DNA from 2 places in the Bradyrhizobium sp. Kon10 genome. Region 1 is predicted to be linked to the other one. Evidence: predicted binding sites of a transcription regulator. Region 1 holds the regulator's gene; the other holds the start of a gene.
What was found. The regulator PhoB, encoded in region 1, activates phosphate uptake and scavenging genes when phosphate is short. The targets are predictions, from matches to a motif close to TGTCATNNANCTGTCAT.

Region 1 (7,392 bases):
ATGATGGCAGCCATGTACCGCGCCATGACCCGCCAGATCGAAGTCACCGTCGAGCCGAACTTTGTTCCGGAGGAGTCGTCGGCCGACCTCTCGCGCTATTTCTGGTCCTACACCATCGTGATCACCAATGCCGGCAACGAGACCGTGCAGCTCAAGCGGCGGCACTGGATCATCACCGACGCCTCCGGCCGGCAGCAGGAGGTCAAGGGTGAAGGCGTGATCGGCGAACAGCCCACCCTGGCGCCCGGTGAGAGCTTCGAATACACCTCCGGCGTCCCGCTCACGACCGCCTCCGGCTTCATGACCGGCCGCTACCAGATGGTCAGCGAAAGCGGCGAGCGTTTCGAGATCGACGTGCCGACGTTCTCGCTGGACAGCCCGGACAACAAGAGGGTGTTAAACTAGCCTACCTGTCATTCCCCGCGAAGGCGGGGAATCCAGCACGCCGCGGCCTATCGGCTCGATCACTGACGTTTCGGAGTACTGGATCGCCCGATCAAGTCGGACGATGACACCGAATGCGTGCCTCGCAATGACGGAGAATGACCCCTTACGCGTCTTCCACGCCCGCATCATGCGGTGTGAATTCATACACCGAGCTACAGAACTCGCAGGTCACCACGACCTTGTCGTCCTTGACCATCGCGGCGCGATCGTCGGGCGAAAAGCTCTTCAGCATCGAAGCGACCGCATCACGCGAGCAGGAGCATTGCGCTTTCAGGCTCAGCGGCTTGAACACGCGGACGCCGCGCTCATGGAAGAGGCGATAGAGCAGCCGCTCACCGGAGAGATCCGGATCGATCAGCTCGACGTCCTCGACGGTCTCGATCAGCGAGCGCGCCTCGACCCAGGCATCGTCCTCGGCGACGCTGTGCACTTCGATGCCTTCGGGCGCATCGCCGGGATGCAGGTCGGCCTGCCGCGCGCGCTCCGGCGCCTTCGGCAAAAACTGCATCAGCATGCCACCGGCGCGCCAGCGATGCTTGCCGCCGTCGTTCGAGCGCCACTCCTCGCCGACCGCGAGGCGGACGCGCGTCGGGATCTGCTCGGAGCGCAGGAAATATTCGTGGGCGGCGTCCTCCAGGCTGCCGCCGTCGAGCGCGACGAGGCCCTGATAGCGGCTCATGTCTGGCCCCTGGTCGATGGTCATGGCGAGATGGCCGTGGCCGAGCAAGGCGCCGGAATCCTTTGCCCCGGTAAGGCGCGAGGCGTCATAGCGGGCATAGGCGCGCAAGCGATCCGGCGCGTTGTAGTCCACCACCAGGAACGACACCGGACCGTCGGTCTGGGCCTGGAGGATGAAACGGCCCTCGAATTTCAGCGCCGAGCCGAGCAGCGTCGTCAGCACGATGGCCTCGCCCAGCAGCTTGCCGACCGGCGCGGGATAATCGTGCCGGGTCAGGATCTCGTCGAGTGCCGGACCAAGCCGCACCAGCCGCCCGCGCACATCGAGCGCGTCAACCTCGTAAGGCAGCACTGCGTCATCGATCGGAACCGCGGATGGCGCGCGAACCGGGCCCTCGAGCCCGGTGTTCATGTCAGGGGATTGGGAAACCATGGCGCTTTATCTGGGGTCGGAGGAGGGAAATGGAAGGGGGGCGTGGAGCGCAGTGTTCCGGACAACGATTGGATCGCACGCAAGCACGGCAAACTCAGTGTCGTCCTGGCGAAAGCCAGGACCCATTACCCCAGGCAGGAGTTGCGGCATGGGATGGCAATTGCCGATCTTCGTCAAACGAAAGCCGGTGGTAATGGGTCCTGGCTTTCGCCAGGACGACGATCCAAACCTACTTCACCGCGGCCCGCGTTACTTCACCGCGTCGAAGCACCAGGCCAGGATACCCTTCTGCGCGTGCAGGCGGTTCTCGGCCTCGTCGAACACGACCGATTGCGGGCCGTCTATCACCTCGTCGGTGACCTCCTCGCCGCGATGCGCGGGCAGGCAGTGCATGAACAGCGCGTCGGGCTTGGCCAGCGACATCAGCTTCGCATTGACCTGGTAAGGCTTGAGCACGTTGTGGCGGTGCTGGCCTTCCTTGTCGCCCATCGACACCCAAGTGTCGGTGACGACGCAATCGGCGTCGCGCACGGCGGCTTCCGCATCGGTGCCGAGCACGATCGGCGCGCCGGTGGCCTTGATCCAGTCGCGCATCGGCTTCTTCGGCGCGAGCTCCGGAGGCGTTGCGACATTGAGCTGGAACTTGAAGCGCTCGGCCGCATGAGCCCAGGACGCCAGCACATTGTTGTCGTCGCCGGTCCAGGCCACGGTCTTGCCTTTGATCGGGCCGCGATGCTCCTGATAGGTCATGAGGTCGGCCATCACCTGGCAGGGATGCGATTGCCGGGTCAGGCCGTTGATGACGGGCACGGTCGCGTTCGCCGCGAGCTCCAAGAGCGCCTCGTGGTTGAGGATGCGGATCATGATGGCATCGACATAGCGCGACAGCACGCGCGCGGTGTCGGCGATGGTCTCGCCGCGGCCGAGCTGCATTTCCGCGCCGGTCAGCATGATGGGCTCACCGCCGAGCTGGCGCATGGCGACGTCGAACGACACCCGCGTCCGCGTCGAGGGGCGTTCGAAGATCATCGCCAGCGTCTTGCCTTCGAGCGGCTTGACCGGCTGATGCGCCTTCTGCTTCGCCTTCATGGCGGACGAGGCAGCGAGCATGCTCTCGAGCTCCGACAGCGGCAGCTCGTTGATGTCGAGGAAGTGCTTTGGTGTCTTGCTCATCAGCTTGCCGCCCGCTTGGTCTGGCCTGCCGAAATCGCGGTGCAGGCGCGCTCGAGCCGGGCGACGCCGTCCTCGATCTCCGCCTCGGTGACGACCAACGGCGGCAGGAAGCGCACGACATTGTCGCCGGCGCCGACGGTGAGCAGCTTTTCGTCGCGCAGCGCGGCGACGAGATCGGCGGAGGGCACCACGGCCTTGATGCCGATCAGAAGACCCTCGCCGCGGAGTTCGCTGACAACGTCGGGATGGCGATCGATCACGGAGGCGAGCTTCTGCTTGAGCAGCAGCGACATCTTCTGCACATGGTCGAAGAAGCCGGGCTTGAGCATGACGTCGAGCACCGCATTGGCCGCCGAGATTGCAAGCGGATTGCCGCCGAAGGTCGAACCGTGCGAACCGGGCGTCATGCCGGAGGCCGCTTCCGCGGTGGCAAGGCAGGCGCCGATCGGAAAGCCGCCGCCGAGCGCCTTGGCCAGCGACATCACGTCCGGCGTGATGCCGAAACGTCGATGCGCAAACAGGTCGCCGGTGCGGCCCATGCCGGTCTGCACCTCGTCGAACGCCAGCAACAGGCCGCGTTCGTCGCAAAGCTGGCGCAATGCGCGATAGAACGCCGGGGGCGCCGAACGCACGCCACCCTCGCCTTGAATTGGCTCGATCAGAATGCCCGCGGTCTGCGGCCCGATCGCCTTCTTCACTGCGTCGAGGTCGCCAAAAGCGACCTGGTCGAAACCGTCCATCGGCGGACCGAAACCTTCGAGATATTTTGCCGAGCCCGTCGCAGCCAGCGTTGCGAGCGTGCGGCCGTGAAAGGCGCCCTCGAACGTGATCATGCGATAGCGATCGGGGTGACCTTTCACGGCTTGATAGCGGCGCACGACCTTGATCACGCATTCCAGCGCTTCGGCGCCGGAATTGCAGAAGAACACGAAGTCCGCAAAGCTCTCACTGCAAAGGCGGGCCGCGAGCTTCTCGCCGTCCGGGCTCTGGAACAGGTTCGACATGTGCCAGAGCTTTGTGGCCTGCTCCTGCAATGCCTTCACCAGCGCGGGATGGGCATGGCCGAGCGCATTCACCGCCACGCCCGAGGTGAAATCGAGATAGCGATCACCGTTGGTGGCAATCAGCCAGCAGCCTTCGCCGCGCTCGAAGCCGATCTCGGCCCTGGCGAAAACGGGAAGCAAATGCGGCGCGGCGCTGTTGGTCATGATGGTCTCTTGGATGTTTCAGACGGCCTGAACGCGCCTTGCGCAGCGCATCATTGGTCCGGAAAACGAAACGTGCCGCCTTTTAAGGGCGGCACGTGTCACTATCTTATGCTTGGCATCACGGGTGTCAATGCCGCCGGAGAGCCTCGCGAAAGGCTGAATCCGTAGTCTTGCGGTGCCGAATTTGCGGGTTTTGGCCACGGAACATGTGGAAGCGAGTCGGCAGACTCTTGCGCGTGAGTCACGCCATATTGTAGCGTTTGGCTTGTCAGATACGACATCTCGTGCAGCGGTTCTGATCTCTAAGTCCTCATGTACCGGCGTAAGCGTTCGGGCGTTCTAGGCGCGCCCGACGAGCCTTAAGGGATTCTGACGGCACGGGTTTTTCGAGGCTTAGCATTCGCTGTGTGCCCCAGGATGGCTGGCGCGCGGCGAAGGAAAGGGTGCAATGACGGTTTTGACCTGGTCCGACGATCGCGTCGAACAGCTGAAAAAGCTCTGGGAGGCCGGACTTTCGGCCAGCCAGATCGCGGCCGAGCTCGGCAACGTGACCCGCAATGCCGTGATCGGCAAGGTGCACAGACTCGGCCTGTCCGGCCGCGCCAAGAGCCCGTCTTCAGCTGCTCCACGGCCGCGCAAGGCGCGTCCCGCGCAGCATATGATGCGGGTGACCCGCCCCGTCGCGCGCGGCAACACCGCGCTGGCGCAGGCCTTCGAGGTCGAGATGGAGGCCGAACCGGTCACCTACGACAACGTGGTGCCGATGAGCCAGCGGCTGTCGCTGCTTGAATTGAACGAGGCAACCTGCCACTGGCCGGTCGGCGATCCCTCGAGCGCGGATTTCTTCTTCTGCGGCGGCAGGGCGCTCTCGGGCCTGCCCTATTGCGCCCAGCACTCGCGCGTCGCCTACCAGCCAGCATCGGATCGCCGCCGTGCGCCGGTGAAGCCGTCGCGGTAAGGTCGTTCTGAGAGTCGTCACGCGACGGCGGCTCAACAAACTCGATGTCGTCCCGGACAAGTGCGCCTCAAGCGCGCGTAGATCCGGGACCCATAACCCACCGCAAGATGTGGTTACGGGGACTCGGAGTTAGCTTTTCGAGCAACAAGCACGCCCCTGTTGGTTATGGGGCCCGGATCTGCGCTTACGCTTGACCGGGACGACACTGAGTGTGTCGCCAAAACTTTGCAAACCCTACGCCTGCTCCGCCTTCGCAAAGCGATCATCCAGCGCATAGCCGGCGCCGCGCACGGTGCGGATCGGGTCCTGCTCGCGGCCGAGATTGAGCAGCTTGCGCAGGCGGCCGATATGGACGTCCACGGTGCGCTCGTCGATATAGATGTCGCGGCCCCAGACGCTGTCGAGCAGCTGCTCGCGCGAGAATACGCGGCCGGGATGCTCCAGGAAAAACTCCAACAGGCGATATTCGGTCGGGCCGAGATCGATCGGCCGGCCCGAGCGCGCCACACGCCGTTTGTCACGGTCGAGCTCGATGTCGCCAAAGGCGAGCACGGTGGCGAGCCGCTCGGGGCTTGCACGCCTGAGCAGGCCCTTCACGCGGGCCAACAGCTCGGGCACCGAAAACGGCTTGACGATGTAGTCGTCGGCGCCGGTCGCCAATCCCCGCACCCGCTCGCTCTCCTCGCCGCGCGCGGTGAGCATGATGATCGGCAACTGCTTGGTGTCGGATCGCGCCCGCAGCCGACGGCACAGTTCGATGCCGGAGAGGCCGGGCAGCATCCAGTCGAGCACGATCAGATCGGGAAGATGCTCCTTGAGACGGGTATCGGCGTCGTCGCCGCGCATCACCGTCTCGACGTCATAGCCGTCGCCTTCGAGGTTGTAGCGGAGAAGCTCGGTCAGAGCTTCCTCGTCCTCAACCACCATAATGCGTGCGCCCATGGTGCCGTCGCTCCTTGATGATTCAAATATTCGGGAGGGTCGTGGCGAAGGTTGTCATGTCGCCCTTCGGCCGCTTGTCGGTCATGGCCTGACCTTCGATCATGTAGAACACGGTCTCGGCGACGTTGGTGGCGTGATCGCCGATCCGCTCGATGTTCTTGGCGCAGAACATCAGGTGGATGCAGAACGAAATGTTGCGCGGATCTTCCATCATGTAGGTGAGGAGCTCGCGGAACAGCGAAGTGCAGATGGCGTCGACTTCCTCGTCACCCTTCCACACCGCCATGGCCGCCGGCAGATCGTGCGCGGCATAGGCGTCGAGCACCGACTTGACCTGTTGCTGCACGAGATCGGTCATGTGCTCGAGGCCGCGGAACAGCTTGAGCGGATGGAAATCGGTCTCCAGCGCCGCGACGCGCTTGCCCATGTTCTTGGCGAGGTCGCCGATGCGCTCGAGATCGGTCGCAACGCGCATGGCGCCGACGATCTCGCGCAGGTCGACCGCCATCGGCTGGCGGCGGGCGATCGTGAGCACCGCGCGCTCCTCGATGCGTCTCTGGAGCGTATCGAGCTCAGCGTCGGTGGTGACGACGCGCTGGCCGAGCGCGACGTCGCGGCGGATCAGGGCGTCGACGGAATCGACGATCATGCGCTCGGCGATCCCGCCCATTTCGGCGACCAGGCGCGTGAGCTCCTGGAGATCGGTGTCGAAAGCCTTTGCGGTATGTTCAGAACCCATGTCCCGTCTCCTCAGCCGAACCGGCCGGTGATATAATCCTGCGTGCGCCGATCGGTCGGCGACGTGAAGATCTTGCTGGTGTCGTCGAATTCGATCAGCTCGCCGAGATACATGAAGGCGGTCTTGTCGGAGACGCGGGCCGCCTGCTGCATGTTGTGGGTGACGATCGCAATCGTGTAGCTCTCGGCTAATTCCTGGATCAGCTCCTCGACCTTGGCGGTCGAGATCGGGTCGAGCGCCGAGCAGGGCTCGTCGAACAGGATCACCTCGGGTCGCACCGCGACCGTACGGGCGATGCAGAGGCGCTGCTGCTGGCCGCCGGAGAGCGAGAGGCCGGAGGCGTTGAGCTTGTCCTTGACCTCGTTCCACAACGCGCCGCCACGCAGCGCCTTCTCGACGCGGTCGTCCATCTCCGATTTCGATATCTTCTCGTAAAGGCGGATGCCGAAAGCGATGTTCTCGTAGATCGTCATCGGGAACGGCGTCGGCTTCTGGAACACCATGCCGACGCGGGCACGCAGCAGATTGAGGTCGAGCTTGGCATCGAGGATGTTGGTCTGGTCCAGCATGAGTTGACCGGTGGCGCGCTGGCCCGGATAGAGATCGTACATCCGGTTGAAGATGCGCAGCAGGGTCGACTTGCCGCAGCCCGACGGGCCGATGAACGCGGTGACGCGGTTGGCACCGAGCGTCAGGTTGATGTTCTTCAGCGCGTGGTGCTCGCCATAGTAGAAGTTCAGGTTGCGCACGGTCACCTTGGGGGGCGCCTCGGGCAGCACCGGCGCGTGCGGCAGTCCACCGGCCGCGCTCATCG
Region 2 (7,392 bases), on a different contig from region 1:
AGGCCTGGCGCCCGTCATCATCCAGCAGATCGGCCACACCATCGCGCGGCTCAAGAAGGAGGGCTTTACCATTCTTCTGGTCGAGCAGAATTTCCGGTTCGCATCCACTGTCGCCGACCGTTATTACGTTGTCGAGCACGGCAAGATCATTGACGGATTTGCCAATTCGGAGCTCGCCGCCAACATGGACAAGCTCCACACCTATCTCGGCGTCTAGTGCGGCACAAAGTCGAACGGCTAAAGAAGATTCACAAGGAAAGTAGCATGAAGACAAAGTCGATTGCGTCGTTTCTGCTCGGTACGGCATTGACGTTGACTGCGGCAGGCGCTGCCTTCGCGCAGGACAAGACCGTCAAGATCGGCGCGCTGTCCGATCAGTCCGGTCTCTACGCCGACCTCGGCGGTCCGGGCTCCACGCTTGCGGCCCAGATGGCTGTCGAGGATTCGGGCTTGGCCGCGAAGGGCTGGAAGATCGATGTCATCTCGGGCGATCACCAGAACAAGCCGGACATCGGCACCGCGATCGCTCGGCAATGGTTCGACGTCGACAAGGTCGACGCCATCGTCGACGTGCCGAACTCCGGCGTCGCGCTCGCCGTGAACAACGTCGTCAAGGAAAAGAACGGCGTCTACATCAATTCGGGTGCGGCGACCTCGGACCTCACCAACGCGCAGTGCTCGCCCAATACCGTGCACTGGACCTATGACACCTACATGCTGGCCCACACGACGGGTCAGGCGCTGGTGAAGGCCGGCGGCGACACCTGGTTCTTCCTGACCGCGGACTATGCCTTCGGCGCCGCGCTGGAGCGTGACACCACGGCGGTCATCATCGCCAATGGCGGCAAGGTGGTCGGTGGCGTCAAGCATCCGCTTAATACGCCGGACTTCTCCTCCTTCCTGCTGCAGGCGCAGGCCTCCAAGGCCAAGATCATCGGCCTTGCCAATGCCGGCGGTGACACCACCAACACGATCAAGCAGGCGGCCGAATTCGGCATCGTCAAGGGCGGTCAGAAGCTCGCGGCGCTGCTGCTGTTCCTCACCGACGTCAAGGCGATCGGTCTTGAGACCGCGCAGGGTCTCAACTTCACCGAGACCTTTTACTGGGACATGAACGACCAGACCCGGGCGTTTTCGAAGCGCTTCTCCGCGAAGATGAAGAACAACGCGCCGCCGACCATGGTGCAGGCGGGCGTCTATGCAGGCGTGCGCCACTATCTCAAGGCGCTGGACGCGCTCGGCGGTAATCCGCATGACGGCATCAAGGTGGTTGACAAGATGAAGTCGATGCCGACCGAGGACGATCTGTTCGGTAAGGGCGAGATCCAGCCCAACGGCCGCACCATTCACAGTGCCTATTTGTTCGAGGTGAAGAAGCCCTCCGAGTCCAAGGGACCGTGGGACTTCTACAAGCTGGTCGGCACGGTGCCGGGCGACCAGGCCTTCACGCCGCTGTCCGAAAGCAAATGTGCGCTTTTGAAGAAATAAGACGACCGCCCGCAGGCCGTCAGGTCTGCGGGCGACTTTCAGAGGAACGCCGAAGGGACTGGGTGCGGGATCGATGCAGGCTCTCTATGCACAGCTACTGGTGGGACTGATCAACGGCTCGTTCTACGCGCTGCTCAGTCTCGGGCTCGCCGTGATCTTCGGCATGCTCAACATCATCAATTTCGCCCACGGCGCGCTCTACATGATGGGTGCGTTCTGCGCCTATTTCCTGCTGGACCTCGCGGGTCTGAATTACTGGTGGGCCCTGTTGATCGCGCCGATCGTGGTCGGCATCTTCGGCATGATCCTGGAGCGGACCATGCTGCAATGGCTGACCGGGCTCGATCACCTTTACGGGCTGCTGCTGACCTTCGGCATCGCGCTGATCGTTCAGGGCGTGTTCCAGAACTATTTCGGTTCGTCCGGCCTGCCTTACGCCATTCCGGATCAGCTCAAGGGCGGCATCAATCTCGGCTTCATGTTCCTGCCGATCTATCGCGCCTGGGTCGTCATTTTCTCCCTGGTCGTCTGTGTGGCCACCTGGTTCCTGATCGAGAAGACGCGGCTCGGCGCCTATCTGCGCGCCGCGACCGAAAATCCGACGCTGGTGCGCGCCTTCGGCATCAACGTGCCGCGGATGATCACGCTGACTTACGGCCTCGGCGTCGGGCTTGCCGCGCTCGCCGGCGTGCTCTCGGCGCCGATCAACCAGGTGCGGCCGCTGATGGGCGCAGACCTCATCATCGTCGTGTTCGCGGTCGTTGTGATCGGCGGCATGGGATCGATCATGGGATCGATCATCACCGGCTTTGCGCTCGGCGTGATCGAGGGTCTGACCAAGTATTTTTATCCCGAGGCCTCCAACACCGTCGTGTTCGTGCTGATGGTGCTGGTGCTCTTGGTGAAGCCAACCGGATTGACGGGAAGGGCGGCCTGACATGACAGCCTTGACGGACGACACGCTGCCGGTGACCCCGCGCGCGATGCGCGACGAGATGATCGTGTTCGCGGCGATGGCGCTGCTGCTGGCCGCGGTGCCATTCAGCGGCATCTATCCGTTTTTCGTGATGCAGGCGCTGTGCTTCGCGCTGCTCGCCTGCGCCTTCAACCTGCTGATCGGCTATGGCGGCCTGCTGTCGTTCGGCCACGCGATGTTCCTGGGCACTGCCGGCTATTGCTCCGCGCACGCGCTCAAGGTGTGGGGCCTGCCGCCGGAGCTCGGCATCCTCGTCGGTGTCGCCGGAGCCTTCGTGCTGTCGATCGTGACCGGCTACATCTCGATCCGCCGCCAGGGCATCTATTTCTCGATGATCACGCTGGCGCTGTCGCAGCTTCTGTATTTCCTCTATTTGCAGACCCCGTTCACCCATGGTGAGGACGGTATCCAGGGCATTCCGCAAGGGCATTTGTTCGGCGTGTTCGATCTGACCAAGCCGACCGTGCTCTATTACGTCGTGCTGGTTGGCTTCCTCGGCGGCTTCCTGCTGATCTACCGCATCATCAATTCGCCGTTCGGGGAGGTCTTGAAGGCCATCCGCGAGAACGAACCGCGCGCGATCTCGCTCGGCTACCGGACCGACCAGTACAAGTTCCTGGCTTTCGTGCTCTCGGGCACGCTCGCCGGTTTTGCCGGATCGCTGAAAGTGTTCGTGGCGCAGAATGCTTCGCTCACCGACGTGCACTGGTCGATGTCGGGCGAAGTCGTGCTGATGACGCTGGTCGGCGGTCTCGGCACGATCTTCGGGCCCGTGGTCGGCGCCTTCGCGATCATCGCCATGCAGCAATATCTGGCGGGCTTCGGCCAGTGGGTGACGGTGATCCAGGGCTCGATCTTCGTGATCTGCGTGCTCACCTTCCGCCGCGGCGTGGTCGGGGAAATCGCGCATTACTTCCGGCGATCGCTCTAAATCTTTGATATCACGTCAGTTTATCTGCTGATCGAAAGCGGTGGATGATCCGGCTCCGCGGGCGTGAGGTGGCACGCGCGCGGATCGAAAATGGTCTATGACGGTTTAATGACGGCCTGATCGGGTCGTACCATTTTCAACCGGTAGCCTATCCCCATGATGCGATGGTTTCGCGCTTTCCTGCCCAAGGAAGAACGGTTCTTCGACCTGTTCGACCGCCACGCCCAGACCGTGATCCAGGGCTCCATCGCGCTCCAGGGCATGTTGAACGGCGGCGAGGAGACGCCGGTCTATTGCCAGCGCGTCAACCAGTTCGAGAACGATGCCGACAACATCACCCGTGAGGTGCTGACCGCGGTACGCCGCACCTTCATCACGCCGTTCGACCGTGGCGATATCAAGAACCTGATCACGTCGATGGACGACGCCATCGACCAGATGCAGCAGACGGCCAAGGCCGTGATGCTGTTCGAGGTCCGCACCTTCGAACCGCCGATGCGCGAGATCGGCGGGCTCTTGATCGAATGCGCCAACCTGGTCGGGCGCGCGCTGCCGCTGATGCAGGCGATCGGCCAGAACGTCGCCATGCTGACGGCGATCACGGAGGAACTGGGCAAGCTGGAGGGCCGGGTCGACGACCTCCACGACATCGGCCTGAAGGAGCTGTTCCTCAAGCATCGCGACGGCAGTGCGATGTACTTCATCGTGGGGGCGGAGATTTACGACCATCTCGAAAAGGTCGCCGATCGCTTCGATGACGTGGCGAACGAGATCAACAGCATCGTCATTGAACAAGTCTAGCGCAGGGGCCGCGCCGTGGATGCTGCGTTGGGTCTTCCCGTCCTGCTCGGACTGATTGCTGTCGCGCTGCTGTTCGATTTCCTGAACGGCCTGCACGACGCCGCCAATTCGATCGCGACCATCGTCTCGACCCGCGTGCTGCGGCCGCAATACGCGGTGTTCTGGGCCGCCTTCTTCAATTTCGTCGCCTTCATGGTGTTCGGCCTGCACGTCGCCCAGACCATCGGCACCGGCATCATCGATCCCGCAATCGTCGATGCGCAGGTGATCTTCGCCGCCCTGGTCGGCGCCATCGTCTGGAACATCGTCACCTGGGCGCTCGGCATTCCATCGTCCTCGTCGCACGCCTTGATCGGCGGCCTGTTCGGCGGAGGCGTCGCCAAGGCCGGGCTCTCGGCGGCAGTCTGGAGTGGTTTGTCCAAGACGGTCATCGCCATCGTGCTGTCCCCGCTGGTGGGCTTCCTGCTGGCGATGGTGCTGGTCGCGATCGTCTCCTGGGCGTCGGTGCGCTCGACACCGTTTGCCGTGGACCGGGCCTTTCGCATCCTGCAATTTGCATCCGCCTCGCTCTATTCGCTCGGCCATGGCGGCAATGACGCGCAGAAGACCATGGGCATCATCGCCGTGCTGCTTTACTCGCAGGGCCAGCTCGGCGGCGAATTCTACGTGCCGTTCTGGGTGGTGTTGTCGTGCCAGGCGGCGATGGCGATGGGGACGCTGATGGGCGGCTGGCGCATCGTCCGCACCATGGGCCTGCGCATCACCAAGTTGACGCCGATGCAAGGCTTTTGCGCCGAGACCGGTGGCGCTGCGACCCTGTTCATAGCCACCTTCCTCGGAGTTCCCGTCTCGACCACCCACACCATCACCGGTGCGATCGTCGGCGTCGGTGCCGCGCGCCGCCTTTCGGCGGTGCGCTGGAACGTCGCCAGCTCGATCGTCTATGCCTGGGTGATCACGATGCCGGCCTCCGCGATCATCGCGGCGCTGACCTGGTGGGCCGTCAAGATTTTCCTCAAGTAACGAGCTTGAGCCCGACAATCCCGGCGACGATCAGTCCGATGCTGGCGAGGCGAAATGCGGTTGCCGGCTCGCCGAACAGGACGATGCCGAGCGTCGCGGTGCCGACCGCGCCAATCCCGGTCCAGACCGCGTAGGCGGTTCCGATCGGCAGCGATTTCAGCGCAAGGCCGAGCAGCAGGATGCTGCCGGTCATGGCCCCGAGCGTCAGGACGGAGGGAATGAGCCTGGTGAAACCCTCGGTATATTTGAGCCCGATCGCCCAGGAGACCTCCAGCAGACCGGCGATGAACAGGATGCTCCAGGCCATGACGACCCTCCGATCAAGGCAGGGGCGTCCCCGCGACTGGCGTGCCGATAAGGGGAAAGGCCGTGCTTCCCCAAGGCGCAAGCCCGATATGGGGCTGGTCCAAGGGCCTCGCAATCACCACATGAGGCTTGATCAGGCCCATTTTCCCTGTCAAACGCTCCCGCCATGTCCGACATCGCCACCACCACAGCCGAATCGCCGGCCCGTTCCCCGCTTGCCGCTGAAGTGGCGCGGCGGCGAACCTTTGCGATCATCTCGCATCCGGACGCCGGCAAGACCACGCTGACCGAAAAGCTGCTGCTGTTCGGCGGCGCCATCAATCTCGCCGGTCAGGTCAAGGCCAAGGGCGAGCGGCGCAACACCCGTTCGGACTGGATGAAGATCGAGCGCGAGCGCGGCATCTCGGTCGTGACCTCGGTGATGACCTTCGAGTTCGAAGGGCTCGTGTTCAACCTGCTGGACACGCCGGGCCACGAGGACTTTTCGGAAGACACCTACCGCACGCTCACGGCCGTCGATTCCGCCGTGATGGTGATCGACGCCGCAAAAGGTATCGAGGCGCGCACGCGAAAACTGTTCGAGGTCTGCCGGCTTCGCGACATCCCGATCATCACCTTCATCAACAAGATGGACCGCGACAGCCGCGACGTTTTCGAGCTGCTCGACGAGATCGAGAAGACGCTGGCGCTCGACACCACGCCGATGACCTGGCCGGTCGGCCGCGGCCGTGATTTCCTCGGCACCTATGACGTCGTCAATGGCGGCGTGCGGCTGCTCGAAGGCGGCGGCGCCAAGACCGGCGCCGCGCAGCAGATCGAGATCGCCGAACTCGGAAAGCTCAATGCCAATCTCGACGTCTCGGCGGTCAAGGACGAGCTCGAACTCGTCACGGCGGCCTCCAAACCGTTCGAGCTCGCGGCGTTTCGCGAGGGTCATCTGACGCCGGTGTATTTCGGCAGCGCGCTGCGCAATTTCGGTGTCGGCGACCTGCTGCAGGGTCTCGGCAAGTTCGCGCCCGAGCCGCGCGCGCAGGACAGCGACCAGCGCAGGGTCGAGGCCACCGATCCGCGCATGAGCGCCTTCGTGTTCAAGATCCAGGCCAACATGGATCCGAACCACCGCGACCGCATCGCCTTTGCGCGCCTGTGCTCCGGAAAACTCAGCCGCGGCATGAAGGCCAAGCTGGTGCGCACCGGCAAGAGCATGCCGCTGTCGAGCCCGCAATTCTTCTTCGCGCAGGACCGCTCGGTCGCGGATGAAGCCTTTGCCGGCGACGTCGTCGGCATTCCCAACCACGGTACGCTGCGCATCGGCGATACCTTGACCGAGGGCGAGGATTTCAATTTCGTCGGCGTGCCGAGCTTCGCGCCGGAAATCGTCCGCCGCGTGCGGCTCACCGACGCGATGAAGGCGAAGAAGCTGAAGGAAGCGCTTCAACAAATGTCGGAAGAGGGCGTCGTGCAGGTGTTCCGCCCGCGCGATGGCGCGCCCGCACTCGTCGGTGTGGTCGGGGCGCTCCAGCTCGACGTGCTGAAAGCGCGGCTCGATGCGGAATATGCGCTGCCGGTCGAGTTCGAGGTGAGCGAGTTCCAGCTTGCGCGGTGGGTCTCCTCGGACGACCGCAAGAAGCTCGACACGTTCCTCGCCGCCAACACCTCGAGCATCGCCGACGACGTCGATGGCGATCCCGTGTATCTGGCCAGGAACGAGTTCTATCTCGGCTACACCCGGGAGCGCGCCGAGGGCATCGAGTTCACCAACGTCAAGGACGTCAAGAAGAAGGCGTAGGGCGTAGCTCCGTCCGCTCCTCACCCTCCGCTGTCATGCCCCGGCTTGACCGGGGCATCCAGGGCGGATTCAACCGGT

Region 2: AC0L2O_RS16935 (DUF47 domain-containing protein) is a predicted target of PhoB. The motif match lies at 3,493-3,509, and genes of this name have one in related genera.

Annotation. Positions count from the first base shown of each region.
Region 1 covers NZ_JBVVOZ010000002.1:402,786-410,177, reverse strand. The annotation lists gene apaG (Co2+/Mg2+ efflux protein ApaG) at 13-405, shown strand; gene AC0L2O_RS04895 (Hsp33 family molecular chaperone) at 551-1,558, opposite strand; gene argF (ornithine carbamoyltransferase) at 1,808-2,731, opposite strand; gene AC0L2O_RS04885 (acetylornithine transaminase) at 2,731-3,939, opposite strand; gene AC0L2O_RS04880 (GcrA family cell cycle regulator) at 4,388-4,897, shown strand; gene phoB (phosphate regulon transcriptional regulator PhoB) at 5,132-5,839, opposite strand; gene phoU (phosphate signaling complex protein PhoU) at 5,862-6,578, opposite strand; gene pstB (phosphate ABC transporter ATP-binding protein PstB) at 6,590-7,392, opposite strand, start outside.
Region 2 covers NZ_JBVVOZ010000010.1:216,360-223,751, forward strand. The annotation lists gene AC0L2O_RS16915 (ABC transporter ATP-binding protein) at 1-217, shown strand, start outside; gene AC0L2O_RS16920 (ABC transporter substrate-binding protein) at 265-1,488, shown strand; gene AC0L2O_RS16925 (branched-chain amino acid ABC transporter permease) at 1,562-2,425, shown strand; gene AC0L2O_RS16930 (branched-chain amino acid ABC transporter permease) at 2,427-3,395, shown strand; gene AC0L2O_RS16935 (DUF47 domain-containing protein) at 3,552-4,196, shown strand; gene AC0L2O_RS16940 (anion permease) at 4,212-5,219, shown strand; gene sugE (quaternary ammonium compound efflux SMR transporter SugE) at 5,212-5,526, opposite strand; gene AC0L2O_RS16950 (peptide chain release factor 3) at 5,692-7,314, shown strand.